DNA from 3 places in the Thalassotalea insulae genome. Region 1 is predicted to be linked to each of the others. Evidence: riboswitches for the same ligand, from Rfam matches in the RefSeq annotation. Region 1 holds a riboswitch; each other region holds the start of a gene.

The links. Region 1 has a riboswitch for cyclic di-GMP ahead of QQK06_RS01495 (hypothetical protein). Riboswitches for the same ligand answer to the same signal wherever they lie in the genome.
Region 2: it holds a riboswitch for cyclic di-GMP, as region 1 does, so the genes downstream of both, QQK06_RS08820 (GGDEF domain-containing protein) here and QQK06_RS01495 (hypothetical protein) in region 1, are expected to answer to the same signal.
Region 3: it holds a riboswitch for cyclic di-GMP, as region 1 does, so the genes downstream of both, QQK06_RS16060 (DUF3718 domain-containing protein) here and QQK06_RS01495 (hypothetical protein) in region 1, are expected to answer to the same signal.

Annotation. Positions count from the first base shown of each region.
Region 1 covers NZ_BSST01000001.1:311,034-321,435, reverse strand. The annotation lists gene QQK06_RS01525 (hypothetical protein) at 1-92, opposite strand, end outside; gene QQK06_RS01520 (GIY-YIG nuclease family protein) at 234-566, opposite strand; gene QQK06_RS01515 (hypothetical protein) at 720-1,274, opposite strand; gene QQK06_RS01510 (collagenase) at 1,292-3,652, opposite strand; gene QQK06_RS01505 (nucleoside deaminase) at 3,865-4,395, shown strand; gene QQK06_RS01500 (substrate-binding periplasmic protein) at 4,475-5,236, opposite strand; cyclic di-GMP riboswitch class I at 5,476-5,558, shown strand; gene QQK06_RS01495 (hypothetical protein) at 5,619-6,722, shown strand; gene QQK06_RS01490 (DUF938 domain-containing protein) at 6,918-7,532, opposite strand; gene QQK06_RS01485 (GNAT family N-acetyltransferase) at 7,544-8,665, opposite strand; gene QQK06_RS01480 (c-type cytochrome) at 8,687-9,784, opposite strand; gene QQK06_RS01475 (hypothetical protein) at 9,964-10,104, opposite strand; gene yjeH (L-methionine/branched-chain amino acid transporter) at 10,184-10,402, opposite strand, start outside.
Region 2 covers NZ_BSST01000001.1:1,934,536-1,944,937, forward strand. The annotation lists gene ubiK (ubiquinone biosynthesis accessory factor UbiK) at 391-642, opposite strand; gene rep (DNA helicase Rep) at 754-2,775, shown strand; gene QQK06_RS08810 (hypothetical protein) at 2,776-3,273, opposite strand; gene QQK06_RS08815 (tetratricopeptide repeat protein) at 3,282-5,144, opposite strand; cyclic di-GMP riboswitch class I at 5,277-5,359, shown strand; gene QQK06_RS08820 (GGDEF domain-containing protein) at 5,653-6,663, shown strand; gene QQK06_RS08825 (2-thiouracil desulfurase family protein) at 6,680-7,153, opposite strand; gene QQK06_RS08830 (DUF3630 family protein) at 7,155-7,460, opposite strand; gene QQK06_RS08835 (c-type cytochrome) at 7,590-7,889, shown strand; gene recQ (DNA helicase RecQ) at 7,941-9,755, opposite strand; gene QQK06_RS08845 (thioesterase family protein) at 9,884-10,339, shown strand.
Region 3 covers NZ_BSST01000001.1:3,579,245-3,589,646, reverse strand. The annotation lists gene QQK06_RS16075 (hydroxymethylglutaryl-CoA lyase) at 1-178, shown strand, start outside; gene QQK06_RS16070 (CoA transferase subunit A) at 182-883, shown strand; gene QQK06_RS16065 (3-oxoacid CoA-transferase subunit B) at 894-1,550, shown strand; cyclic di-GMP riboswitch class I at 1,773-1,869, shown strand; gene QQK06_RS16060 (DUF3718 domain-containing protein) at 1,934-2,293, shown strand; gene QQK06_RS16055 (patatin-like phospholipase family protein) at 2,475-3,626, shown strand; gene QQK06_RS16050 (monovalent cation:proton antiporter family protein) at 3,629-5,596, opposite strand; gene QQK06_RS16045 (GGDEF domain-containing protein) at 5,895-6,785, shown strand; gene QQK06_RS16040 (hypothetical protein) at 6,810-7,475, opposite strand; gene QQK06_RS16035 (DEAD/DEAH box helicase) at 7,513-8,829, opposite strand; gene QQK06_RS16030 (TfoX/Sxy family DNA transformation protein) at 8,963-9,262, opposite strand; gene QQK06_RS16025 (alanine/glycine:cation symporter family protein) at 9,268-10,402, opposite strand, start outside.

The DNA of each region.
Region 1 (10,402 bases):
GGTTTTTCTTCAGGCGTAGTCGTTTCTGTTTTGCTATCTTGCTGATAAAAAGCAAAGTGGCGATAACTGTTAGTAATGTTGATCGTGTTCACCCGACATCTCCTTGTTAATGCACAGGCAGGTTATCGGCAAGTGATGTCTAAACTTTAGGCTGCGTTACCTAAAAATTTTTAAAAAGTCTGTTTTGTGGTAAAGAGCAAAAATTACATTGGAACTTTATCTATCAGGTGCAACTACCCTCGTTTAATTGGGATTTTAAGTGTTTCTCTTTGCATCAGCTTTTTGACGACTTCAGGTGGTACCTGATAAAACTCGTTAACGTATTTTTCGGCGTTTAAATAAGCTCTGATTTGCTTTTTTACTTGGCACGGTTGCGCGCATTGTAGTGAAAATACTAAGGTGTAATCTCCGGGAGTATTTTCTGATAATTGTCGTGCATATTGCTCAGGATCATCTGGGGTACAGCCAATTCTGACGACGTCGGTAAAAAAAGAGTGAGTCATGACATAGACATTGCCGTTTGTGACCGAAGCTGATCGAATTTTTGACGCGTCGTTATTACTCATACGTGCTGTATTTGTTAATTAGCGGGTTAACTTAGTAAAAGTATAGCGTGAAAAAGGGGATAACCTGATGATTATTTTTTATTTTCTGTAATGAAAAGCGGTAGTAAATACTACCGCTAAGTAAATGATAACTAAGTTTTAGTTATGTGTTAATTAACAGCGCTTTCTCGCTAAAAGTACTAAGCAAGATGCAAACAATAAACTTGTCATTGGCTCTGGTACCTGAGAGACCTGAAAACTTGCTGATTGTTGATCAAAAGTATCAAGCATCAGATTATCAAAACTAACCACTTCTAACCCTTGATCCAAGTTGACAGTATGGGCACCAGCGGTTAACGCGGTAAAGCTAAAGCTGGCTAAAACAAAGTTCGCTCCTTGATTGGCGATAAGCATGGCTTCATCAGCAAATAAATCCGCATAATCATCAAGGTATAAGCTGCCGGAAATACTATCGTCAGCAAATGAATAACTGCCAAAACCATCGTCAAAGCCATTGCCAAAGCTCCAGCCTGTTAATGCCAATGAGCTGCTATCAAAGCTGATAGTACCGGCAAAGCCGCCAAGGGTATAAGATAAATCGCTAGCGACCAGCTGACCAGTGATAGTATCGTTGATGTCGTATTCAGCCTGATCAAAGTCCAACGCAATGATTGTTGCTTGGCTACTGATACTGACGATGAATGTTAAAAGTAAAAATAAATGTTTCATTTTAGTTATCCTTATAGTTATGGAGCGATAGCACAGCGGGTTAAATCACATAACGCCATCATAGCTCTGGTATCTCGACGATCGACTGTGCCGTCATGGTTAAAATCATAATCAAGCGATAAATTATCATTGTTACGTAATAGCTGCTTAAAGAGGTTAATATCGCGAATATCGATTGCGCCATTGCCGTCAAAGTCAGCAGGATTTGTTGCTTGTTGTTCGCAAATGCCTTCCCCTTCAACTAAGCATACTAACCATTGCTCAAAGTCTTGATCAAACGAGGTGCCCCAAGTCGCTAAAATATCCTGATATGGTGTAAATACCGGGAGTTCATCGCCTTCTGATTGTGGTTGACCACAAGTCCAGACCCAAATGCCTGTTGACCATTCACTATCGTCATAAGCCCAGCCCCAGCCATTTTCAATGGCTTCTGTTTTAAGCTTCCAGCCCCAATCAAATTGACATTCGCCAGTGGACATAACTTTTTTCCTAGCACGCATAGACGGTAATAGGCTGTTTTCGATTTCAGCGTTTTGCTGCTCAATCATGAAACGTGTGGCTAAATAGCCCCAGTAATAGGTTCTTTCGGTATTACTGTTTTCATAAGTCGTTTGAAATAGCTCGCTTAAGCTGTATGTTCCTTGTGGTGCAACGCCTAGCGCTTTTGGATTATTATCCGGTTGTGACAAGTACTCGGCTAAGCCTTCACCCCACCAAACAGTGTTAGCTGGTTGTTCATTAAAATTCCCCCACTTGTTGAAACGACCATCTAAGTAATGCACATATTCATGTTCTAAGTTCCAAACAGCAAACTCAGGAAGCCAGGTGGCCTGATGCGCGATAAAGCGCGCCTGATTACCTTCAACCCAAGGGTCGCCCTCTAAATACATGCCACCATTATCAGTACCAATTCCAAAGAAACCACCGGCATAACTGTCATAATCACTGTAAGAGCTGAAAATTACTACTTCAAGATCGCTATTAAAATCATCAGCTACTGGTGTGCTGGCGTTAGTATTAAATAAGTTGTGAAATTTTTGCTCTTCTGCGGTCAGATCAGTACAAATTTGCCCCAAATTTTCTTCACTAATCGGCTCTTGGTAGCGAAGTTTGATGGTCGCACTACAGGTGTGATTTCCTGAAAGGACGTAGTCTTCGAGGTTAAAACTACAAGCGTCGCCATAGATGCTACAGTTGTCGGCATCATATTCTTTCACCATTGACTGGGCATTTAACCAACCTGTACTGCCAACACCTGTGAAAGTATACTCTTGTAATATCGCTTGAATACTTGGGCGAACAGCATCGGCAACTGAACCACCAAAGCGTAAGAATCGTGCTAATTCCTTCACTGCGTCAGACCATTGATATTCACGGGTATGGCCCACTAACCATTTACCTTGCACTTCAACAAACTGTTTAAGGTTATTGATGATATTTGGATTGTTTATTACAGCCTGCTCTAGTTCATCGGTTTGGTAATTAGAGGCATTAAATAGATGTACCAGTAGCTGGGTCATACCGTTCTCTTCATAGAACACGCCCCAATCATCAGTACGACTGATGGAATTTGCATAACCGAGAATAGCTTCGGTGATACGCTCTAAAAACGGCATGCGGTCGTTACCTGAGCTGTTTAATAAGATCAGCATTTCATAGCGGATCATAAAGTCTCTGGAAACATCACCATTAAACTGGACAAAATAATCACCATTAAAATACGTGGTGAGGGCTTGAGTTACTGCAGCGCTATAGTCTGCCGGAAATACACGATTGTTACTGCTTTCAGCCCAATGCATGGCACGCAAATAAATCACTAATTTTTCAAGCTCTGCAGCACCTGTTGCGGAGGTACCATCGTATGAAACTAACTGGGCATTTATTGCATTAGCAATTGTTGTAATACTGGCATCAGAAAATACCTCAGTACCAACTAATGAATTATTAAACAGGCCGTATAAACAGGAATTGAGTACGCCAGATTTTACTGCGTTGACTAGCTCATCTCCGCTCAACCCTTGTAATTCAGCAGGCGAGGTACAACTATTGACTGCCGCACTTTGAGTGGCTGTTGCGCTTTTGCTAATTGTTTTAACTTTGCTGTTAACACTTTTTTTGGGTTTAAGCAGATGACGTTGATAGTGATCGTCAGCCGATTGTTGATTTTGTTGTAGCAGTTGAAATTGCTTAGGTGAAATCTGTCTTGGCGGATTAAAGCCTTTATCTGTTGGGTTTGTTAAGTGTTGAGCATGGTTTGAATTTGAAGGTAGCGCACCGTTTTTCCCTGGATGAGTTGTTAACTGTGCTCCCGATGCCGCACTGCTGATAGCCGCGCTCAGCAGTAAGCTGGAACAAAGCCGGTAGTTTTTAATGTTCACGTTCATATCCTCTAGCTGATTATTGTTATTAATATTGCTTGAAAAGCACATGTAAGTATATTGTATAAAATATATCCTGCAACAAAAAAGTAACAAAAAATTAATATTTATCGCTTGAGCTCAACTTAGGTTTAGGAATTATGCTATAGCGAAAATTAGCGGTAAGTTGCTAAAAAATGAATTAATTACCGGATAGTAACTGACAGTAATCGTTGCTCAATATTGATAGGGAAACTGATGAAAAAAAAATTAAAAAAGTGGAAACCACGGCTACTATCAACAATGACAAGGATTTTTTCCTACGTCGTGCGATTCAAGTCGCAAAACGTTCAGCTCAACAGGGAAATTTACCTTATGGCTGCGTGTTAGTTGATGAGCAAGGAAATGTCTTATTAGAGGGAGAAAACTCTGTCATTACTGATAATGATGTGTTGGCCCATGCAGAGGTTAATTTATTACATATTGCATCGAAGCGTTACGCGCCGGAGTTTTTAAAAAATTGTACGATTTACACCAGTGACGAACCATGCCCAATGTGCGCTTCAGCAATATTTTGGAGTGGGGTAGGTCAATTAGTATTCGGTTTAAGTCAAGCAAGATTTTTTGCTGAGTTTGGCCGGAAAAACTCTCATATTACTTTTGATTTGTCATGTCGGGAATTGTTAAAATTTAGTGGCAGGCAAGTGAAAATAGCGGGGCCACTGTTAGAGCATGAAGTACTATGCCTTCACCGTCGCACTTAAGGTAAAGCATATAGAATGTATCGGTATAAAAGGGAGCCTGCAGGCTGAGTGTAGTTATGATTCTTTATCTAATAGCAATTTACAAATCATACTGTTTTTTTAATATTTGATAGTCATCGCTATAGCGATATTGATCAAACATCTGGTTAAAGCTGCTACGGTGCTCAGGGTTTTTAAATGCCATTTTATAATGCGTTTCTGGAAATATCGGGTGAATAGTAAATGTTTGTTCTATATCACTTATTTGCATTTGTTTGACTAAATAATTAAAGATATTCCTATCCATAATAAGTACTTGTACGCGTTTTTTAAGTAACAATACCGGCTGTTGTTTTTGCTCTGCCACTCGTAAATAAATTGGACTGTGCTCAATGGCATTAGCGTATTCATTTCCTAAGACTTTATCGGCTTTTTGGAACGCTGCAATGCTATAGTTGCTGAGATCGCTGATGGCATTAATAGCAAGGTTACTTTCTTTGAGTGAAATAGCAACATTTTGATAGGTAACATAAATATTGCTTAATTTGGATTCATCTTTAAATACCCGGTTATTCGTGGTCATTACCGCATCGATTTCTTTTACATTTAGCATTTTTGGGGAGTGCCCGAAGGTGGTGTAGACAAACTTGGTTGAATATCCCATCAGTTCAAAAACATTACGGATTAATTCTATTTCAAAACCGCTGTCGTTTTCTTGAATGACATAAGGCGGTTTAGCCAGGCCAACAGCGACGGCAAGTTCTTGTCTTGCATAGCTGACAGATGAAACACTAAGCATTATCAGAGGAAGTAGCAGATTAACGCTTAATAATTTAACTAAAACAGTGGTGTTAATTGTCATTTATACCCTTTATCTTGCCATTTAGTCATAAGCATAGCGTGTCTACTTACATCAACTGAATGTTATAACAGCCGCATAATTTAACACACCTTATTATATTATATATCCGTTGTTTGATGATTTGTTAGCGTTTGCTCAAATTATTTGTTTGACTTTTTGGCTTAATGCAATAACAGTATAAAGTGGTTTAATAGTTAACTAATTGACTTTTAAAAGAGTTTTGGTTTATAGTTGGCGGTAATTCAAAAAGGCAAGTATGGTGAAATCCATATACGCAAAACTTCCGGCCTAAGGTAAGTACTATGGTAGCGGGGTTACAGCGAATTTCTGTTGGTGCGTCCTTGCTTTTAATTAATGTTTAATCATTTGATGGGATGTATTTATGGCCAGATTATTACCTTTCGATAAAGTCAGCTTACTCGTCACAGGTTTAGCTTTGAGTACCTTCGTCGCAGAAGCTGGATTAGTGAAAAGCTCTCCGGCTTACGATGTCATCAATACCTCTGTTAGCGAAACGACGACCAATGTTATTTCGGTTAATGAAAATACCCGTGTTACTATTCCTCTAGCATACACGGAGAGTGATGGTAATTCATATCATGTTTCTGTCAGTAGTAACCTGATTACCGCGCAGTTACAAGGTCAACAGCTGGTTTTAGATATTGGTGAAGTGGATGAAGATACCAATGTTGATTTGTCGTTGAACGCGCAAGATGTCACGGTAAATGATTATTCTATTAGTATCAATGTGATGAATGTACCTGCATATGCCGTTAGTCACTATAATAATTTAGATTTAACTGATTTGTCGTTATCAGGCGCATTCTCTGGATCTGAAAGTTTTGCTGGTTCTGAGTTTAATAACGGCGGATACTTTTCTTACCTTGGAGAGCAACATAGCGTAGTTAGCTACAGTGCTAGCGAACGGCCGACATTTTCAGGAGTAAATAGCTATTCCGGCAATGTCAGCGGCAATGCTAATGTTGGTAGCTCGGCATCGACGAATTCATCACCCGTGGCAAGTATTATTGCTCAGTCGCTGAATATTGGAGCCCCTGAGCTTGATGCTGTGATCACTCAAGTTGCAGGGCTTCCTCAATATATCGTTGACTATCAGCCAGCTAACTTAGCACCAAGTGCACCGAAATTCGTGCAATATAGCTCTCCTTATAAAGAAGCGCTGAAAAATAAAATTGAACAATTTGTGCAAGCTGCTACCACTAATAGCAACGAAGGTGAGAATAGCGATAACGACAATGTGACACCAGAATCAGAAAATGAGCAACAAGACACACCACAACAATTAGTAGAAGTAGCTGAGCAGCCGTCGCTTTTACCTGAACAACAACAGTTATTATCGCAAGCACCGATAAATAATGAACAAAACTTAACACAACAACCACTTGTACAAGTGTCGGAACCTGCGGGTATCGCATTATTAGCAATAGCGTTATTAGGTTTAATTTTATTACCACGCCGCATATAACTGCAGAGTACTGGAAAAACAGTGAAAGTGTTGCTGCTGATCACACTGAAGTGAAATGGGGCTTTAGTGGCCATATGGACTACCTAATGAACCTGATGTTTTTGTTTATCGATTTTAAGTAAATGATAGGCGATGACTTACAAGCAGGTTTAGATAACCTTAAAGGTATTATGGAACAAGATACCAGCAATTTATTTATGAGGCGATAAAGGTGAGCAAGCGGTTATTAGCGGGCATTTGATGATCTTTGATTAAATGTAATCCGGCTAATTGAGCTTGCTCCGTAATCTGTTCAATATCCCGAATACCGCTGTTAGCATCTCGTTGCTTCAACCAAAAATCAAAGTTTGCATTACTGTCACTGGTATATTGTCCCTGATAGTTAAATGGCCCATAAATACAGCATTTACCGCCAGAGATTAAGTGTTGACCTGCTTGATGAAAAAACTGTTTTACTAAAGGCCAGCTCACAATATGCAAGGTATTAGCGGTAAAAATAGCGTCAAACTTTTTAATACCTTTAACAGGCGATAAAGCTTGTTGCCATGCGCAACTAAGATCTAATGCTAACGGCGGTTTTAGATTAGTTAATTTCGCGTTTTTAACGCGGTGATTAATGGTAAAATGGCTGCTTACTAAATCACTGGTAAACCAAGTTAGGTGATTAAGGTGTTCAGCAAAGTAAACCGCGTGTTGCCCGGTACCTGAGCCAATCTCAAGTACGTTTTGTGTCTGGTTAAACTCTTTCGATAGTATTGCTAATATCGGGTGTTTATTATTTTCACAAGCTTGAGAAAATGCGATTTCCATAGAGGTTCTCTTCAGTGGTTAGTAGTCTGTTTAAAGGGGAGTGCTGCTTGGCATTGCTTAACATAGTGTGCGAGTTGTCGACGTTCTTGCTGGCAAAAACTGGCTATTGGAGTTCTTAATTCTTGGTGTTTGAGCCAGTGATAGGAATGGCAGATTACAGGTTCAAATCCGCGTTGAATTTTATGTTCACCCTGGGTACCTGGGTTAAACTTGCGTAACTTATTGTCAATGCAAAACTCGATACCTTGGTAATAGCATAGCTCAAAGTGCAGGTAATTAAACTTTTGTGTACAGCCCCAGTAACGACCATATAATTGACTCTCATCATAGAAAAATAGGGCGCAGGCGACATACTCGTTTCTATGGCTTGCTATTACCAGCAAGATATTATTTTTCATTTGAGAAAAAATCGCCTGAAAAAATTCAAATGTCAGATGTGACGAATGACCCCTTTTTATATAAGTTAATTGGTAACATAAATAACAAAATTCTAACTCTTTGTTTGTGATGCCATTTGCGGTTAACTGTTTAATTGTTATACCCTGTTCAATGATAGAGCGGCGTTCTTTACGGGTAGCTTTTCGTTTACGTGAGTTAAATTTATCAAGTAAGTCATCAAAGTTATGATAGCCTTGATTATTCCAATGAAATTGCACGCTATGGCGGTGAAAAACATCTGCCTGAGTGATTTCTGCTTGCGGGTGACAGAATAATAGATGCCAGCTGTTAATATGATGAGAATGACAATGCGTGCTTAATATCGTCAATATCTCGTTAAGGCTGATATCATCAGTAACAAATTTTTCTGTGGTTACCGGAGTGAAGGGCACGGTAGCGACTAATTTAGGGTAATAGGGCAGTTGATAAGCTTGATAGGCCTGAGACCAACTCCAGTCAAAAACATATTCACCCCAGGAATGTTGCTTTAAATATAACGGCAATATCGCTTTGGTTTTATTGTACTCGCTTAATTGCAGATGATAGGGTTGCCAGCCGCATTTTGTCGAGACCGACTGGCTTTGTTCGAGTAATTGATAAAAAAGTGGCTGACTAAATGGCGACAATGCGTGCTGATGCTGCTGCCAGAAGGATAGATCCAGTTGGGTAAAACTGTCTACAAATCTGATATCCATATTACACCTATTAAGCAAAAGCTAATCGTTCACTCCTTCAATATCACCTCGCGTTACCGGATAGCCTAAATGCATCCAACCAAAAATGCCCTCCCATAATACCGCAGTACGTGTATAGCCACGAGCCCTTAATTTATTAATGGTATAATCTGCGGCTGCCCTTGGACATGAGCAGTATGCAACAATTTGGACATCTTTTGGAATACCTGCAACGGTTTCATCTAAATCGGCATAATAAGGAAAAGGGATCGAACCTTCGATATGGGCATTTTGCCAGACAGAAGTTACCCGAGTATCAAGCAAGACCATTTTTTTCTTACTGTTTAGTGCTGCAAATAAGTCATCAGCAGAGACATAGAGACCTTCTGTTAAGCTAAAATCTGGATCTTTTCCTTGTTTGTTAATCACATATTGCTCAGGTTTAGGTAGCTCTTTCAGGATGGTTTTTGGTTCTTGCCAGCCGCTCGCTTTGCTGCGTAAAAATGCGGTGATATTGTCGATATCTTCACTGGACAGTTTCTCTTTAAATGAAGGCATCGGGGTTTGTTGTCGACCTTCTCTAATGGCATGACGAATAAATTCATCGGTATTGTGCGCCAGTGCCGATTGATTGCCTAAGGCTGGCGCAGTAACTCCTTCGCCGTTTTCACCGTGACAGCTGGTACAGTTTTCCTGATAGACTTGTTGACCTCGTTTGATGTCTCCATGTATCGGATTAGTGGAAAATTTTAACCGCTCATAGCCGGCTTGTTCATATAACCAATAGGTGAGATCCCAAGTTTCGGCTAAGGTCATCGGCCCGCCTACTTCATCCAGATAGCCTCCCATTGCCGTGCCTTTGCGGCCATAAGACATGGGTCTTAATATCTGATGGGCAACACCAGATTCCATTAAACTTTTACTACGTAAAGAGGGAGCATGATCATTGGCGTGGCCTTCACGGTCCTTACCATGGCAAAGGGCGCAGTATTTTTGATAATTTTCTGAAGCAACTTTTGCCTGTTCTGCGGTTAGTTTGCGTGGCGGCGGAATGGTTTCATGATTTGTCTGATTTGCCTGAACAATAAAGCTGAGGCAAAGCAATGAATTTACTATAATGCTGTGAGTGATTTTATTCATTATTATAATTACTTAGCGTTGTGGCACTATTAGATTACTGCGCTTTTTAGCTGGGATCAACGAGCGAATGGCTATAGCAAAATATAGTAACACTTTTCATCTTTGCAATGCTAAAGCAAGGGTAAAAGCAAGTTTAAAATACAAGCACCTTTAGGCATAGAGAGGCGTAGGAAATAATGTTAAATATTAGTTAATGCCCCAAAGACTAGCTTCTGTTTTACCATAGCTTCCTTTTGCTGGGGTCGGGCATACATCTTAGTGGTGTCAATAAAGTGTATCCCTTGTGCCAATGAATTGCCGCTTAAACCAAGGTAATTCATTGACTCCTCTGATATTGTATTTTTGCTTAGATTACAAAATATCAATAGTGATTAAAGCGCCAATAACACAAAGAGCTGTTTATAGTACTGCTTTTGCCAGCGTCGATTTTTTCTTACATTGCAGTCGTTTTTGCCAGCACAATATAGGTATAACGATAGCAAGTAAGCTTAAGGCGTATAGCATTTTTATCGCTAACCCCCAGGCAAGTGCTAAGCAAAAGATAAAGCCGAGATAGATAAATGGCCGCTGACGACTAGGTAACAGCTTTAACGCCGCCGCCATTGAAATAGAATAAAT
Region 2 (10,402 bases), 1.6 Mb from region 1:
ACAGCGTGCCAATAGAAAATCTGGTACTGCCGCATAAATACCTGCAAAGCATAGAAACCAAACAATCAGAGAACAATCTTGCCGCCGCAGAAAAAGCCCGTGCCGACGGCTCCGCTTAAGCTATCACCACAGAAGCAATTAAGAAAAAGCACAAGCGATTAAAACCAGTAAAGTATTGGTGGAATATGTCAAAGCCCAGCGGTGGGGTGGAAAATTACCAACCACAGTTATGGCCAGCGGTCAGGATATTTTATCGAATATGAAAGAACAATAACCGCCAACATCAGTTTAAATGCTTAGCTTCCCATCAGTTAGCCTTTAAAAATAGAGGCTGACGCTTTCAGCCCATTGCTATGCGATGGGCTTTTTTAGGCACTAACCTAGGGCCTATTAATCTTTATTCAGTTGAGCCTCGAGCTCAGCAATTTTTGCTTCCAACTGTTCAAGTTTTTCACGGGTTTTTAATAAAACCTGCGTTTGCACATCAAACTCTTCGCGCGACACCACATCTAACTGAGATAATTTACGCTGCAACACAGTTTTTGTTTTATCTTCAAAATCACTGGCTAAGTTTTTTAAACTCGGTGGAATTGACTCAGTCACCTGCTTAGCAATTTCTTCTATTTTCTTGGCATTGATCATCGGAGTTGCTCATTATTCGATTAATCTCGCTATTGTAATGCATTAAGTTATTTTGCCAAAGGATAAAACAAGGTAAAATCAGCACCCTCGTCAACTAACAACACCAATGGCATGAAACTTAACCCCGGACAAAATGAAGCAGTCAAATATGTAAGCGGCCCTTGCCTGGTACTGGCTGGCGCTGGCAGCGGTAAAACCGGGGTTATTTGTCAGAAAATCGCTTATCTGATCCAAAAATGTGATTATAAGGCACGTAATATCGCCGCGGTGACTTTTACCAATAAAGCAGCACGCGAAATGAAAGAGCGGGTCACTAAAATGTTAGGGCGCGAATTAACCCGCGGTTTAACGGTTTCCACCTTTCATTCATTAGGTCTGGACATCGTACGCAGGGAAATAAAAACCTTAGGTTTTAAGCCTGGTTTTACCTTGTTTGACGATCAAGACACGCTCGCATTATTAAAAGAATTAACCGCTGAAGAACTCGACGGCGATAAAGATTTGCTCAGCAAGTTACAAACTATGATTTCCAACTGGAAAAACGACCTGTTGCTACCCGATGCTGCCATCAAACTCGCCAGTGATGCCGATACCGCACTTTATGCCGAGTTTTACCGCCGCTACCAGCAACATATGAAGGCTTATAACGCGCTGGATTTTGATGATTTGATCCTGATACCAACCTTATTGTTAAAAAACTATTCGGAAGTCAGGGAGCGCTGGCGCAATAAAATTCGCTATATGTTGGTAGATGAATATCAGGATACCAATACCAGTCAATATGAACTGGTTAAACTGATCACAGGTGAACGCGGCCGATTAACCGTAGTAGGCGATGACGATCAATCGATCTACTCATGGCGCGGTGCCAAGCCACAAAACCTGGTATTGCTCGGCCAGGATTTTCCGTCATTAAAGCTGATTAAGTTGGAACAAAATTATCGCTCCAGCGGTCGGATACTGAAATGCGCCAACATTCTGATCGCCAATAACCCTCATGTATATGATAAATCTCTGTTTAGTGAACTCGATTATGGCGTTGAACTAAGGGTGGTGCAGGCGAAAAACGAAGAACATGAAGTTGAACGTGTCGTGGGCGAACTGATAGGTCATCGCTTTTTAAATCGCAGTCATTATAAAGATTATGCCATTTTATATCGCGGCAACCATCAATCACGCTTGCTGGAAAAAGCGCTAATGACCAACCGTATTCCCTACAAAATAAGTGGTGGTACTTCGTTTTTTTCACGCTCTGAAATTAAAGACGTAATGGCTTACCTTAGAGTATTAGTCAATCCAGATGATGATAATGCCTTTTTACGGATAGTTAACGTGCCAAGGCGCGAACTTGGTCCAGTTACTCTAGAAAAACTCGGCACCTACGCCAATATGCGACAAATTAGTATGTTTGCCGCCAGCTTTGAATTAGGGCTAGAGCAACATCTATCCGGTAAAGGACTGGCAAAAATGCAGGCCTTTACCCGCTGGTTGGTGGAAACGGCAGATAATGCTGAACGTGGTGATACCGCAGCGGTGCTAAGAGCAATGATCCGGGAAATAAACTACGAAGACTGGCTCTATGATACCTCGCCAAGTGCTAAAGCGGCGGAAATGCGGATGAAAAATGTTACCGAATTATTTAGCTGGGTCACTCAAATGCTCGAAGGCTCTGACGATGAAGAACCAATGACCTTACCACAAATCGTCACCCGACTAACGCTGCGCGATATGATGGAGCGAAATGAAGAAGAAGAATTTGCCGATCAGGTACAGTTAATGACGCTGCATGCATCAAAAGGACTGGAATTTCCCTATGTATTTTTAATCGGTATGGAAGAAGGCTTATTGCCACACCAAACAAGTATCGATGAAGATAATGTTGAAGAAGAGCGTCGCCTAGCTTATGTCGGCGTTACACGGGCACAACGGGAACTGATTTTCACTTACGCCAGAGAACGCCGTCAATTTGGTGAGGTAGCCCGCACCGAAGTTAGCCGCTTTCTTTATGAGTTGCCGCAAAATGATTTGAACTGGGAAGTAACGCAAACGAAAAAGAGCCAAGAGCAAAAGCAAGCATCGGCTCGTCAAGGAGTAGAGAATTTACGCGAATTACTGAAAAAGAAAAACGCGTAGTTATTTGTCGCTGCTCGGAATTAATTTTGTTTCGTGTTCGATCAGCATCGCCTCAATAAAAGCGATAAAGCCACTGAGATTATTGCTACTCCAGACACGTTTAATTTGTGCATCTTGTTTAGCAATATGAGTCGTTAATTGCTTATAGTGTCCTGGCTTATAGCTATCACAGCACTTTTTCGCGACTTTATGAAGTTGTCCCTTGCCACGTAAACTCTCTCGAAAAATCATAGAGAAATTATTTACTAACGGTAATAACAGCTCTAATTCCGCCGGGTCACTGACCAATTCCTTAATTCGTTTATACCTAGCAACGGAAAACTCTTCATTTTTTTTAGCAATAACCGCAATGGAGTCCACCATTTGCTTGCTTTCTTTCTTAGCATGCGCAGCGTCTTTTTTCACAATTAACAACTGTCGGTACAAACTTTCCGCACGAAAATAAAAATAAATACTAACGGCAACAAATATACCAATAATTACCAGACTAAATACCATATATAAGCCTATGTTTTATAACTACTATATTCAGCTCTCGTTGATTCGCTCAAACGAGATAAGAAAATGTAAGGATCAATATCTTGAACATTTGGAGATTGGCAATCGTAACCAACTTTTAAAGAAAACTCACCTAAATTAGCAAAAAACTGCACTTTTAATGCGTTTGTTAATTGTTCAAAGGTTTTTCTTAACTGCTCTGGTGCTTGATAAGGAGCAAGAAATAAATACTCTCCCTCATTAATTAACCCAACCTGATCAAATTCTCCTTTATGTTCATTAACCAAGGTAGCGATAATACGTGCCACTTCCTCGACCACCTTTTTATTGAACTGAAATCTTAATTCTTGCCAATTATCGATGGAAAAATACCCCACTGACAGTGGGTATTCAAATTTTCGCGCCATTTTATAATAATGTTGATAAAAGCTCTTAGTTTGCGAAGGCGTTGCCAAAATATCTGTCGGCTTTTCAATTTCATCATATTGCTGATTCAATCGTTTTGCCCTGTGTTTAAGTATTATGCTCAATAGTAAAATCACCATTAGCGCAATGACGACAGCCAGACTGACAATTACCTGATATTGCTGGTTAAATTTTTCAGCAAACTGATTTTTCAGTTCAGTTTCTGCCGCCATATTTAGTGACAATTCGCGATTTTTTTCGCTGGCAATATTATTAGGATCCAACTCGCTTGGCAGGTGCTGATGGACATGATTAAAATGTTTATAACGCTCAATATACCTAGTTTGCGCCTGATAAGCTTGTTGATATAACCCCTGCTCCTGATACATTTGCGCCAAGTATTGATAGAAGGCAATTTGTTCTTGAGTCAATTCCGTACTGTTAACCAACATTTCAGCCTGAGTGATATATTGATAGGATTGTGCGTAGTTTCCCTTAACTTTGGCTACCTGAGCCAAGTTAAGTAAAGTTGTTAAATACGGCTGAGGGATGTTTTGCCCATGAAAAAGTTCATTCGCCACCATCAAATGCTCAGATGCCTGATCATACTTTGCTTGCTTTAATAACACTTGCCCCAAGCCAAGCTCTGCGTATGCAATTCTGATCGGCGCATTTTTTTTCTCAGCATATTGTTTTGCACCATTAAAGGCATGAAAGGCATCATCTAACTGATCTAATTTAAGATAACAACGAGCAATATTGTAATAGGTCTGGTCAATATTAAATTGTTTATTCTGATCAAACCTGATTTTCAGTACCTTATTATATAGTTTTAGCGCCGTTTGATATGAACCTAAATAAAAATGCGCATTAGCAATCACCGCCAGTAAATGAATATGATCATTAAATTGCTCATAATTTGCGAGCAATTGCTGAATTTGCTGTAAATCGATTAATGCCAGTTGATGCTCCGCAATAACCGCATTCGCCATAGCCCGATATCCCAAAGCCTTAATCAACAAAATAGGAGTGTTAATTTGTTTTGCCAATACAACCGCCTGATCGGCAATTTCCTTCGCTTGGTGATATTTACCTTTATAGTAATAACCAGCGGCCACTTTCAGTGTTAATGATAAATGTAGCTTAGCCTCTAGACCAATCAACGCTTCGCCATCTAAAGAAAATTGTAATGCTTTCGCCAAATCCCCTTTATTAACGGCTGCATCAGCTAATAAACTAAACATTTTACCTATGGTATTAGCGTTATAGAGCTCTCGATTGCGAATCACTTTTTGCGATAATTCAATCACTGTTTGATAAGGCAAGGATTCAGGATCGGTCAAAAACAAGGTATCAACCTGAATAATATTGTCTTGCAGTTCCGACAGTTTTGCTTCATTGGCATCAACAAAAGTTGTAAAAAAACCAGAAAACAGCACTAACAGCACAAATAAGCTAGATTTCATTAATCTATATTTTCCTTAATATTCATAACATTATAAATAAACTGTCGATAGTGGCGACGACATGACACGATAATTTATCATAAAGGTTTACAAGCTGTCTTCATAGCTTATAATGGTCACTGAGCTGCTAAAGCTCGATAAGGGCAAATCTAGTGAAAGCTAGAGACGCAAAGTTACCGGTCTAAGGGGAAACCTAAGATAGCGGAACTACCGAATTTAGATATAGTGGGGGCTTGTCTATATTTTGCAGTCGCTAACTTACTATTCCTGACCTACTTTGCGTGCCTCCCTTGTCCCTCTCATGAGTTTAATAAAACATCATGTCTACTGCGACACAATAGCGCATTATCAACAAATTTAGGCAGAATCAATCTTACCAGCCACTTTATTTACATTTTATTAATACTAATTCCATATTTACTCTAGCACTTTTGACAAAATTGCTAGAGAATAGATGCCATAATAATAATAATAAGACGTCGCCGCGCTAATTAGAGGTTTGGAAGTAGTGAAGTATCATGATTCCATGGAACAAGCAGATAACAAACTTGCGCTTGCTATAAAGCAATTGCAACTTTGGCACCTCCCTGCTTCGCCGATAAATTATGCCGTCAGTTATGAATATGTCAGCGGCAAAAATACAGCGCTCATTGCGCAAATAAAACAGCATTTTTCCTTAGGCAAAAAGCTGGATAATTTTTTTATTGAAGAGCTATATCAACTTTATATTCTCGGACAAGGTAAATTTCGTGACGAGATAATCACAGAAATTGATGACCTTATTAGTGGCGTCCAGCAAAATAGTGAAAGTTCGGTTAACTTTACTAGCAACTTAATCAAAAGAATTGATGACAACATCACAGGATTAAAATCCCAAAACGCCCAACAAATCGCATACGCTATCCAACAAATTGAAAAGGCGTCGCTGTCATTTAAGCAAAAGCAACAACAGCTGGCGCAGCAATTAAAAATTTCTAAGCAACAATCGCAATCACTGAAAAAAGAGTTAGCAGAAGTTAAAAAGGAAATTTATCTGGATCCATTAACTGGCTTATACAACCGTAAGGCACTTAATAAGCACTTGGAAAGCTGGAGCAAAGAGAATCCAAATAAGCAAGTGGCTGCGATTGTGATTAGTGTCGATCAAATGCAACAAATAACTCAGAAATACGGAGCCTTGATCAGCGATGTATTATTGGCAAAAGTAGCGAATAAAGTTAGCAGCTACGTCGGTGACAGTGGGCTCCCAGTGCGTGCTGGCCACGATGAATTTTTAATACTCTTGCCAGAAATTGAACGTTCTACAGCCGGCGAAATCGCAGAAAAAATCCGCCAGGGTGTAGAAAAACTTCGTTTTGTTAGCAGCAAATCAGGAATGCATTTACCACAAATGACGATTTCAACCGGGGTTAACGACTTTAAACTGTCCCAAAATGTTCAGACAATTCTTAATTATACCCGCACTTTAGTAATGGATTTGCAGCGCGGTGGTCATAATAGGCTCACAGTAGCTAATTAACCCCAGCTCGGCTTCACTAATTATCTTGATCGAGTGCCTCGACTTGCACAATAAGTTCATTAAGGCTTTGCTCAGAGTAGACTGTAATACCGTTCTGACGTAGCAATGCTGCCGTCAGCCCTTGCCCAACAATTTTTTCTCCCTGAAAATGACCGTCATATATTAACTGACTGCCACAAGATGGACTGGATTCTTTTAATAAAGCGTAACGAATTTTATGTCGCTGGCAAAGTGCCAAAGCAGACTGCGCCCCTTGATTAAAAGCATCAGTGACATCAATGCCGGTATTATCATAAACCCTGTGATCTAGCTGGCTAATTTCAGCTGGTGCTCTAGGCACAGATAAGCCGCCGGCAACTTCAGGGCAAACAGCCACTACACGTCCTTGTTGCTGCCAGCGAATGAGCTGTTGATTTAGTAACAGCTGATGGCCGCCATCATAACGGACGCTTTGCCCTAACAAACAGGCACTGACTAATATTTTTTCCATATCATGCCCCTTTTAACACTGCATAAAAAGACTCTATATTCATTTGAGCCATCTCATCTTCACTATCAAGCCAGATTGACTCAGAGTAGCATTCAAAATTTAATTGAAAATGATTTTGCTGCCATAGTAAGCGGGCTACCACCCGATCGGCTCCTTCTAAAGATTCAACCCACTGACATTGTGGATACTGATGAAAAAATTGCTCTACGATTAGCGCAATATCTTCTTGCGACCAGTTCTGATTGCACGTTAATATAATATTTGAATCAATTAACTCGTTGCATTTAATAATAAATTTAGTCGTCATTTGATCTAAACCTAAGAATTCTCTTTGATTGCGCTATATTACTAAAAAAAGCAACGACAGCTTTGATCTTTTTACCTATAATCAGCCAAGGCGTTTAAATTCTATATAAAAATTAAGAGAGAGAAAGTTATGAAAAAACTTACTTTAGCCGTAGCAGCTACAGTGATGATGGCATCTCCAGTGTTTGCCGGTGATATTGCCGCAGGTAAAGCAAAATCAGGCACTTGTGCTGCTTGTCATGGTGCAACTGGCATATCTGCCGTACCTATGTATCCAAACTTAGCGGGTCAAAAAGAAGTTTATTTATCCAAACAATTAAAAGATTTCAAATCAGGCGCTCGTAAAGATCCAGTAATGGGTGCAATGGCAATGCCTTTATCAGATGAAGACATTGCAAACTTAGCGGCATATTTTGCCAGCTTGAAATAACTTTATCTTTCTTGATGATCTCAAAAGGCGCATCAGGCGCCTTTTTTATTTCTATAATTTATGCTCTTTAATCAAAGAGATAAAGGGCTGACCATAACGCTGTAACTTGGTTTCACCAATGCCACTGATATTAAGCATTTCATGGTTGGATATCGGCTGGTATTTAGCCAGCTCTGATAAGGTTGCGTCATTAAAGACAATATAAGGTGCAATATCCTCGGCATCCGCCAGTTCCTTTCTCAATTGTCTTAATTTAGCAAACAATTTACGGTCATAGCTGGACTTTTGTGTTGATCGTCGCCAGTAACTGGCTTTTTGCAAGCGCGGAGACGCCAGCATTAGTGCGATTTCTCCTTTTAATATCGCGTGAGCCGCCTGAGTCAAACAAAGTACAGAATGATTAGCAATATCCTGCTGCAGAAAACCTAAATGAATTAACTGTCTGATAATCGAATGCCAATAACCCGGGGTTTTGTTTTTACCGATGGCAAAAGTCGATACCTTATCATGGCCTTGTTTAGCAATATTATCTGTCGTTACGCCCCGTAAAATATCAACCAGATAATTAGCGTCACCTTGTTGCCCAATGCGATAAACACAAGATAATACTTTTTGCGCGACCTCTAAACCATTAAATAAACTTGGCGGGTCTAAGCAAATATCACAGTTACCACACCCCTGCTTAGTGTATTCGGCAAAATAGTTTAGTACCAGCTGTCGACGACAAGTCTGTGCTTCAACAAAACCTGTGATCGCCTGAAAGCGTTGCAGTTCAACATGACGCCGCTGTTCGTGCTCACTGGATTCAATGCGGGATTCAATACGTTTAAGATCATTTTCATCGTAGAGAAAAAGCGCCTCTGCCGGTAAGCCGTCACGTCCGGCTCGGCCAATTTCCTGATAATAAGACTCCAATGTTCTCGGCGGTTCAAAATGAATAACAAAACGAACATTAGATTTATTGATCCCTAAACCAAACGCTACCGTTGCTACCACCACCTGAATATTATCTTTGGCAAATCCTTCCTGAACAATGTCGCGAATTTCAGGCTCCATTCCGGCATGATAACCTGCGGCGTTTATTCCAGTATTCGCTAACGCTTTCGCTAACTTTTCCACTTGCCAACGACTACTGCAATATACAATGCCACATTCCTGCTGCCGCTTTTTGATATAACTGATGATCTGCTGAGTGCCCTGATACTTATCCGCCAGTGTTAACCGAATATTAGCGCGGTCAAAACTATCCAAATGGATATAAGGGTTCTGTAAGCCTAATTGCTGTAAAATATCCTTACGAGTCGTCACATCTGCGGTCGCCGTTAACGCGACTACCGGCACATGAGGAAATTGTTGCTTAATAGTATTTAGCCGAGTATAGGCAGGCCTAAAATCATGCCCCCATTGTGAAATACAGTGAGCTTCATCAATGGCAAATAACTTGATCGGCAACTCTTGCAATCCCTGAATAAAATAATAGTTATTCAGCCGCTCCGGTGCGAGATACAATAAAGTGATCTCACCGCGCGCCAATTGTTGGAAAATCTCATTAATGGCTGCTGGCGTTAAGCTTGAATTAACATATGCCGCCTGAATACCCTGACGTTTTAACGCGTCCACTTGATCTTTCATCAAGGCAATTAAAGGTGAGATAACAATGGTTATCCCCGACAACATAGTCGCAGGCAATTGGTAACAAAGCGATTTACCACCACCTGTTGGCATCAGTACTAAACTATCTCGACCTGCAAGTATTTGTTCAATCACGTTTTGCTGCCCAGGACGAAACTCACTATAGCCAAAATAGTGCTTTAAGTTTGTTAATAGTGCATCATTTGATATATCAGGCGTGGCTACAGTCAAAATATTACTTCGTTATTTTTAATCGCGCTATTTTACCCGATAATTTAGTAACGAGTAATCTAATAAGAAAATTTCTTTATCGAGAAATTCAGTGATATGCTTAACAAACAACTCATCAGACCAGAACAATTATGGATCAGGCACAACTCTTTAAACAAATTGCGCAGTTTTGGACCAATGATATGCCATTTAATCAGTTACTTGGCTTAAAGATTAAACATTTCGATACCCAACGCTCTGAGATCCGCTTTCTTTGGGATGACAAACTGGTTGGTAACCCGATTCAGAAAATCCTCCACGGTGGCGTAACCGCCTCAGTGTTAGACCTAGCGGGTGGCGTCGTTGCGGCGGCAAATATTATTGATCAGCTTGATGACTTATCACCACAAAATATCCAACAAAGTCTCAGTAAGCTAGGCACCATAGATCTACGTACTGATTTTCTTCGCCCAGGCAGAGGAAAAGAATTTGTTGCCACGGCTCATATCATTAGAAGTGGCAGTAAAGTCGCGGTTGCTAGGATGGAGCTGCACAATGAACAAAACGATCACATTGCATTTGGCACTGGTACCTATATGGTGGGATAAAAAAATGTGCAGCTGACTTTACAATCTAAACACATTTTACTTCATCCAATTACCCGTGCTAAT
Region 3 (10,402 bases), 3.3 Mb from region 1:
TAATGTCGCTACAGAAGATGTCGTGTATTTATTACATGGTCTTGGCATAACTACCGGTATAGATTTTAACAAGTTATTGAAAGCCGGTTGGTTTATCAGTGACATACTAGGCAAAGCGCCTATTTCAAAAGTTTCGAATGCGTATCGGGCGCAACACAAACCTTATATCGAGGAGTAAATAATGGCCGGATTTGACAAAGTAGTGTCAAGCTACGAAGAAGCCATGGCAGGTCTAGAAGATAACATGACCATCATTTCAGGTGGTTTTGGTTTATGTGGTATTCCAGAAAACTTGATTGCAGAAATCAAGCGCAAAGGCACTAAAGGATTAACAGTCGTGTCAAATAACTGTGGCGTTGACGACTTTGGTTTAGGTGTCTTATTACCAGATCGTCAAATTAAAAAGATTGTCGCATCATATGTCGGTGAAAATGCCGAGTTTGAACGTCAGATGATGAGTGGCGAACTAGAAGTAGAATTAACGCCGCAAGGTACATTAGCCGAAAAAATGCGTGCTGGTGGCGCTGGTATTCCAGCATTTTATACCGCCACAGGTTACGGCACTCCGGTAGCTGAAGGCAAAGAAGAACGTGAATTTAACGGTCGTCATTATATTCTAGAACCGGCAATCACTGGTGATTTTGCTATTGTCAAAGCGTGGAAAGCAGACCGTTACGGCAACTTGGTATATCGCAAAACAGCGCGTAATTTTAACCCTATGGCAGCAACTGCCGGTAAAATCACTGTGGTTGAAGTGGAAGAAATCGTTGAGCCGGGTCAACTAGATCCAGATCAGATCCATACCCCAGGTATTTACGTCGATCGACTGATTAAAGGGTCGTTTGAAAAACGCATCGAACAACGCACCGTGCGTGCCAAGTAAGGAGTAGCAAATGGCTTTATCAAGAGAACAACTTGCACAACGTGTTGCCCAAGAATTACAAGATGGTTACTACGTTAACTTAGGCATAGGTATTCCAACTTTAGTAGCTAACTACGTTCCAAAAGGAATGGAAGTAATGTTGCAATCGGAAAATGGTCTATTAGGCATGGGGGAGTTTCCAACCGAAGAAACTATTGATGCCGACCTGATCAATGCCGGTAAACAAACGGTAACCATGGCCACTGGTGCGTCAATCTTTGATTCTGCAGAATCATTCGCCATGATCCGTGGCGGCCATGTTGATTTAACCGTGCTTGGCGCATTTGAAGTCGATGTTCATGGTAATATTGCGTCATATATGATCCCAGGCAAGCTGATCAAAGGCATGGGTGGCGCTATGGATTTAGTTGCCGGTGCTGATAATATTATCGTAACAATGACCCATGCATCAAAACATGGTGAATCCAAACTATTAGCCGATTGTACACTCCCTCTTACAGGTAAAGGCTGTATCAAAAAAGTACTAACTGACTTAGCTTTTATCGAAATCAAAGACGGTAAGTTTCATCTACTTGAACGTGCTCCAGGCGTATCGGTTGAAGAAATTGTTAAACTGACCGCTGGTGAACTCGTTATTCCAGAGCATGTACCAGAAATGACATTTTAACCTTATAGTGTTAACCAAGCACAAGGGAGCATCAGCTCCCTTTTTTGTACAAAAAACTAAAATTTAACAGTCACTGATATAGCTACTCGTGATAACTAAGTGAGTAGTTCACGACTAATCATTTGTTTTATATAAAAATAATTTCACGCTATTTAATGACAAATATTGCGGAAAATGCCCCTCCTCTTGCAATTTTATACGAATTTAGTAATACTGAAGGTGACAAAGAAAGGGCAAGGCACGCGAAAACGTGCTACGCAAAACCACCGGTCTAAGGTCTTTATTGCAATATAATGGCTATGACAGCGGAGTTACCGAGTTATTAGGTACGTCCTGTGGTTTTTTCTTTTAATTAACTATTACGCATTTATAAGGTTATTAAAATGAAAAAATTATTACTAGTTTCTACGATTACTGCTTTAACATTGACGTCTGTTGTATCTGTTCCAAAAGCTCAGGCAGCCAACATAGCACAAAGTTTGTGTGAGTACGTTGCCGCTGATGATAAGAAACGCATGCGGAGATTTTTAAAAGCGAATAGACTGAAAATTCGTAGTGTTTTTGATGGTATTCAATGTAATGGTAAAAACTTGTTAGTATTTGCTGCCGATCGTGGCTCTGTAGATACAGGTTCTTTGATGATTTCAAAATTGCCAAAGAAAACTGTCTCAGACAACTTGGCACTAATGCAAAATGGATCGCAACCATTAATCGACGCTGCTAACGCTCGCGTCAGCAGTTAAATTATTTTTTAGTAGGCGTTATTTGTTTTACAAGTGAACTGTTTTACTAGCTAATAATTCTATGTCAATTTAAAAAGCCAGCATTTGCTGGCTTTTTCTTTTATGTCAAATAGTTACAAATCATTGTTTATTTTCATAAACAATTTACAATTAAAATGATAACAATAGAATTTCATAATAAATGTCACATAAAAGAAGCTATAAAAACAGTAAAAATGCCTTAGTGCTAACTGGTGGCGGTGCTCGAGCAGCGTATCAAGTTGGTGTGCTTTCAGCTATTTCAAAGTTTGCTCCAAGAAACCACCCTTTGCCCTTCCCCATCTTGTGCGGGACATCTGCCGGTGCCATTAACACTACGGCTTTAGCTTGCTACGCTTCCTGCTTTCAACTGGGGGTAAAAAAATTAGAATGGGTATGGAAAAACCTCACTACCAGTCGTATTTACCATAGCGATCCGTATCGAGTTTTTTCTCATATCTTTAAAGGGATTTTCGCCAGTTTTCAGGCCGATTATGCCAGTAAAACGCCACGCAGTTTACTCAATAACGCACCACTTCGTTTACTACTAAACGAAGTTATTGATTACCGGCGCATTGACAACAATATCAGAAAGGATTTTTTAACGGCGATATCTATCACTACTTCCAGTTACAGCAGTGGTGATTCCATCAGCTTTTTTCAATCAGAATCCTCTATCATTCCCTGGTTTAGAGCAAAACGTCGTGGTATTCCTAGCATGATCAACAGTGATCATTTACTAGCTTCAGCGTCAATTCCACTAGTGTTTCCATCGATAAAAATTCATAACGAACATTATGGTGATGGCTCTATTCATCAATTATCGCCGCTAAGCCCGGCCATTCACTTAGGTGGAGAAAAGTTATTTATTATCGGGGTCGAGCAGCCGAAAGAGCCCTTACACGCAAGAGAAAATAATCCGCATCCGCCAACGACAGCCACTATAGCCGGCCATTTACTCGACGGTATTTTTTCAGATACCTTGCAAAGTGACTTAGAACGTATGAACCGAGTCAACAATACCTTATCGCTTATTAATCAGGAAAACAAAAGGACACATGAGGGATTAAAGAATATCAACTCGTTTGTTATCAACCCCAGTCACGATTTTAATGCCATAGCCTTTGAGTACTATCATCAGCTGCCATTGGCGATTCGATTACTGCTAAGAACGATGGGGATAGCAAACGATCCTGAATCTAGTATCATCAGCTACCTGCTGTTTGATAAACAATACTGTCAGCACCTCATTAAACTCGGCTATCAGGATGCATTAGCACAAGAGCAAAGAATAAGAGAATATCTCGAATTATAAATTTATCGACCTTCTTGCAAGTAGCGTTCTACCCGTTCTACACGGCGTGGTTTACCGCGAATAACTAACGTATCCTGCGCTTGGAGCACAGTATCTAATGGCGGTTCTTCTGTTTCGCTATTATCACGTTTTAAACTCACAACCGTGACACGCCGTGCTGTTAAATTTAATGCTGCAATACTGTGGCCAACCGCAAAAGAGTCATCCGTTAATAACACCGCATTAGCAAACTCTATCCGTTCTATAGCTTCTGGGCTCATGTCAGTATGCTCCCCCTGAAAAAAACCATGTAAATGACTATAATGACTTTTCCGCTCTTTCTGCACCCGCTTAACAATTTTTGAAAAAGGGATCCCGGAAAGAGATAACACTTGAGACACTAACATTAAGCTCCCTTCAAGGCTTTCAGGTACCACTTGATTAGCACCGGCTAGCTGTAAACGTTCCAGATTATCATCGTTGCGCGTTCTCACTAAAATAGGAACATCAGGCGCTAAAGAGCGCACTTTTTGGATCACTTCAATCGACTGCTTATCTTCACCAAAAGCGATCACCACTAACTTAGCTTTAGATAACTTTGCCGCTTCCAATAACTCGGTTTTGCGAGAAGAGCCAAATAATACATTTTCTCCCGCTTCCCGCGCTTTGGTGGTTCTTAATGGATCGATATCTATCGCGACAAAATCGATTGACTCTTGTTTTAAAAAACGGCTGACTGTTTGACCAATACGGCCAAAACCACAAATAATAACATGATCATTAAGTTCATTTTGGCTCGGCAACTGCGACAGCTCATCAGTATTTTGTTGCTCTTCCTTACTAAGCCAAACTCCCCATTGACGGGCGTGCTCTACCATAAATGGTGTAATTGCCATACTAATAACACCTGCACCTAATAACAAAGAAGCAATATCAAGTGGTAAAACATTCACTTGGCTTGCCAAGGCAATTAAGACAAAACCAAACTCCCCCATTTGCGCCAACATGATTGCCGATGCCCAAGCATCTTTAGTTTGCTCTCCGGCACGTACCACCAGAAACTTGAGCACTAAGATTTTAATCAGCATAAAGCTAACTAATAATGCCAATACCAGCAATGGAGAAGAAAGTAGTAACGCAAGATTTAATTTCATGCCGACAGTGACAAAAAATAAGCCCAGTAAAATATCACGATAAGGGCGAATATCTGCTTCTAGCTGGTGTTTATACTGACTTTCCCCTAACATCATTCCAGCTAAAAACGCCCCTAATGCCATAGACAAGCCAAACCATTGGGTTAACGCCGCCGCCACTAATGTGACTAACAAGGTAGTTAAAACAAACAGTTCATCCGTTCGAACCTGAGCAACTAAATTAAATATCCTAGGTAGTACCCACTTCCCCACTGACAATAAAATGCCGACAACAAAGACACCTTTTACCAAAGCCAATAACAACTCCAGTACCATGGACGTATCACTTTGCTCCGCGAACATCGGAATAATGATCAAAAGTGGCACCACAGCAACGTCTTGAAACAGTAAAACCGCGACCGAAATTTGTCCCGACTTTCGCTTCATCGCCCCGCTTTCACTCAGCTGCCTGATAACAATTGCGGTAGAAGATAGCGCTAGAATCCCTCCTATTACGATGGCACTGGCAAAACTTTGTCCTAAAAATAACGCTATGCTCATAAAGATCAACATAGAGATCCCGACCTGCAAACTACCAACCGCAACCACTAAGTGACGCATTGCCATGAGTTTTGGTAATGAAAACTCCAACCCCAGAGTAAACAGTAAAAAAACAATGCCAAGCTCAGCAAAATGCTCATAGTCAACACTTTCATGGGTTAACGCTAAGCCATGTTCGCCAACCAACATCCCAGCGACTAAATAAGCTAAAATCGCCGGTAAATGCAGCTTTCTAAATAACCAAACAATCAATACGGCACTGGTAAGAATAGCGAGAATTTCTACGTAATCTGTCACAAAAAACCTAATAAAATTAATGAGTAAAATGGTTGCTATGATTTTAGTATATATTGCCTGCAGGTAATTTAGGAAAAAAGTTTTAACTGATCCCTATTTGACTATTGATTAGCTGACTATTTTAGTCAAAACAAACCGGCAAACACTTGCCGACAATTTTATGACATATGACATTACAATGCCGCCTCTAGCCGTTATTGTTACTGAGTTCCCCTCTATCCCATTGTAATCATAGCGATATTTTTTATAGGTACATTTTTTGCTTTGTAAATGCTGTAGTATTTTAAAAGGTGCCGCTATGCAAACATTAAATTTAGTTGAAAACACCTCTGTCGATTTCAATGCGTTTAGAGTATTTGATACTCAGGATCATCAGGATAATTATCGAAAACTTGCGTTATCCGAGCAATTACAAACCAGTCTTGAACTTAATGTACTACTTAACATCTTTGCTCTGGAAGCAGCTAAATACGTCGACTTTTCTGGCCTGTATTTTAAACAAGCTGAGATCAGCGCTGCCGCTCGAGGTAGCAAAGCGGGCAAAAAAGAGCGTCGTTACGAGCTTAAAATTAATAATCATTATGTCGGCACCTTAACTTATGCGTTAAATGCGCCGATCAGCATTAGTAATAACAAAGTTATTAAACAGCTGCATCAGGTACTGCTACACCCGTTAAATAACGCGATTAAATATCAAAAAGCAATGCAACTTGCGCTACAAGACGGTTTAACCGGATTAGGTAACCGCCGCTATTTCGACCAGCAACTTAAACGCGCCATGCACCATGCCAATCGTCAACATTCTAAAGTCGGTATGATAGTCTGCGATTTAAATAAATTTAAAACCATTAATGATACCTATGGCCACAAAATAGGTGACGACATCTTGCTTCACTTTGCCGATGCGTTACGCGCTAGTGTCCGTGATTCTGACAGCTTATTTCGCTTTGGTGGTGACGAATTTGTCGTATTGGTTGAGGATGCCAATGAAAATTCATTGTTAGTTATCGAAGAGCGTATTCATCAAGCGATTAACGCCTGTTGCTTGCTCTCTAAGTATCAGGTCAGTTGCTCATTAGGCGCCAGTTTAATGAATCGGGCTGATAGCGAACAAAGCTTTTTTGAACGTACTGATCAGTTACTGTATCAAAATAAAATCAGTGAAAACCGCACGCTAAACATTGTCTAATACCAATTGAAATGAATGTTTAATTCAGATGGGATAACCATTAAGATTTGAGCGTAACTGTTTAAGCGCAGCTTTACGCTCATTTGGTGTAGAACCGACCAATAGGCGACAAAACCTCACCGCTTGAGAAAACTTTTCTTGGCCGAGTATATCAGTGACCTGCAGAAAAAACGCTTTATCTAAATCAAAGGTTTTAGCGTAATGAATCACCGCATCGTTGATCGAAGGAAACTCAATACCGTCAAATTGAAATGGCTCACTTTCCTTGCACTTAAGATCTTCAATGTTAATTCCACCAAGGATCAAAGCCCAACCGCAAAAATTTACCCTCGCCTTAGCAATTTCAAACATCATCCAGGCACTGCGCTGAAACCCAGCAAAATTACCGCCTGCAAATTCACTATTTGCCAACTCTTGCTCAGTCCAATTAATACCGATAGCCAGATCTTTTTGATATCGTTGAAACAATAAACGTTTTACTTGCTCTCGCACCTGCCAGATCGATGTTACTTTACAGCGAGCTGCCAAATGATAACACTCAGCACAAGTATTTAACGATAATGGTGGATGAGGACAATCTAAAACAATATTACCCGGCTGAGGAAAATCCAAATGACTCGCTGCTGGCTCACCACAAAACCAGCAGCAATAACGAAATTGAAAAGGTGTTTCTATCGCTTGATACGACATTTAGGTTGTTTAGCTCTAGACTATTTTTATGTATAGGTTATTTGCGTTTCGCTTTTTTTCCCTTAGCATTGCTCTTAAGGCCTTTTTTCGCCTTTCCTTTGGCAAGTTTTAATGCTGACTTTTCTTTTTGCTTATGCTCAATCGCGATATTTTTATCACGGTTTGCCTGGTAGCGGTTTTTTTGCTCTGGCGTATCTAAACCTTGCTGACGGTGCTCCACTAACCGGCTATCAAACTCATAGCCCGGCATGACAATGCGATCAAATTTTCGTCCGATCAGTTGTTCAATATTACCAAGAAACTTTTCATCTTTCGGGCTGACCAATGAAATTGCCGTGCCGCTTTTACCCGCTCGTCCAGTTCGACCTATGCGGTGGACATAATCTTCCGCTAAAAACGGTAAATGAAAATTCACTACATAAGGTAAATCATCGATATCTAATCCACGTGCAGCAACATCAGTGGCGACTAATACCCGAACTTCACCATTAACAAATTGTGCTAACGCTTTATTTCTTGCACCCTGTGATTTATCACCATGACATAGTGCCGCCTTAATACCATCAAGCTTCAGCTCTTTTGCCAGCTGATTTGCGCTTTCCTTCGTACCAGCAAACACTAATACTTGTTGCCAGTTATTGACACCAATAAGCTCAGAGAGTAACTCTCGTTTACGCTGCTCGCTCACCCAATAAACTGACTGCTTCACTTTACCGGAAGTCGTATTTTGTTTCGCCACTTCTATGGTTTGAGGAGTATTAAGAATCTGTTTAGCTAACGTTTTCACTTTATTAGAAAAAGTCGCCGAAAACATCAGGGTTTGATGTTTATGCTTAATTGCCGCTAGTACCCGCTCAACATCAGTTAAAAATCCCATGTCGAGCATCCTATCCGCTTCATCTAACACTAAGAATTTCACTTGTGATAGATCCACATGACGCAACACTACATGCTCCAACAAGCGCCCTGGTGTTGCCACCAAAATATCCACGCCTTGTTTTAGCATTTTGGTTTGTGCTGGCATATTAACACCGCCGTAAATCACGCCTGACGTTAACGGTAAAAACTGGCTATAAGCCTGAATGTTTTCGCTAACCTGCAACGCTAGCTCTCTGGTAGGAGTTAAGATCAGTGCCTGTACCTGCCCAACTGAGCCTTTTTCAGCTAGCTGATCCAGTATTGGCAAAGTAAAGGCGGCAGTTTTTCCTGTGCCGGTTTGCGCACTGGCCAACACATCGTCACCTCGGCGAATAACTGGAATCGCCCGTTGCTGAATCGGTGTCAGATTTTTATATCCACACGCTTTTACTGCTTTTAATAAATCGGCTGATAATCCTATCGAGTCAACACTCACAACAACACCTAATACCCTGAAATAACTGAATGGCGCGGATTATAACAGCCTAAATCGATTATGCCTAAATGACTGTGAGTAATTTATTTAAAATGTCATTATTTAACATTAGCCAGTCGTTTTACTAGCATATTTATCTTTGCTCATCACTTTCATTTAACAACAAGGCATTAAACTCACGCGCACTAGCCAATTCAATCAATAAACGCTCTCTTTCCTGTTGGGCAACTTGCTGCCAAGGTATATCTTCAATGGCCCCCACTAACGCATAGAGAAAATTTAAACTGGGCGTTTTTCCATGGTATTTCTCCAATGTGATAAACACATGAATCGCACCTAATGCAGACAATTGCTGACGCGTGAAAATCCCTACCTCATTTAAACGCTTTTCAGAACTAAGTCCTAAGCCCTTTAACTGACTGAGCTCCCCCATATGCCTTACCATATCCCTTTAGTTAAATGAAACTGAGTTTGCTGCTGTTCGCTGGGCTGATAACAAGGCAGCTGCTTTGCCTTTTTCTGCTGATGATAATCTTTGCTGATACTGACCACTACGTTCGTTAATAAAAACAAAGCAGTGACATTAACCACTGTCATTAAGCCAATCGACATATCTGCCAATGCGATCACTTCTGGTAAACTAGCAACCGAGCCAAACACTAGCATCGCCAAAAAACCAAGTCGTAAAAACCAATGCCCCAACATATTATCTAAGTTTAAGTATTTTAGATTGTTATCCGCATAGGCAAAGTTTGCGACAATTGAGGTAAAAGCAAACAATAAAATGGCAAAGGTAATAAAATCCTGGCCCCAGTCTCCCACTTGATACGCCAGCGCCTGCTGCGTTAGCTGAATCCCCTGAAAGTCGCCATGGTGTCCGTCAAACAATAAGATTAAAAATGCCGTACACGAACAAATCACTATCGTATCAAAAAATACCGCCAGCATTTGCACATAGCCTTGTGATACTGGATGAGGTGGATAAGGTACCGCAGCAGCAGCCGCGTTAGGTGCACTGCCCATGCCAGCTTCATTGGAATAAAGCCCCCGCTTTACCCCTTGAATGATAGCGGCACCAACTAAGCCACTGCCCGCCTCTTTTAAACCAAAGGCTGAAGCAAAAATATCACTGATAACGGCAGGCAACAGCTCAATATTCATCGCCAGTACCACCAAACAAATAATCACATACGCCAATCCCATAAAGGGTACGGTTATTTCGGCAAAACGGGCGATATTTTTTAAACCACCAAGAATGATAACCGCAGTAAGCAACGTAATAATAATGCCTGTTACCAGAGGCTCAATTCCATATGAGCCATAAAACGCATCAGTGATAGAATTAGCCTGTACCGAACTAAAAACAAAGCCATAGCCAAAAAATAAACAGAGTGAAAAGGTAATTGCCAGTTTTTTACTTTTCAACCCTTTACTCATGTAATAGGCTGGTCCACCTCGATAATTGCCATTGGCATCTTTTTCTTTATAAAGTTGCCCGAGTGCGCTTTCTGCAAATGCTGTTGCCATTCCCACTAAAGCGATCAACCACATCCAAAACACCGCTCCGGCACCA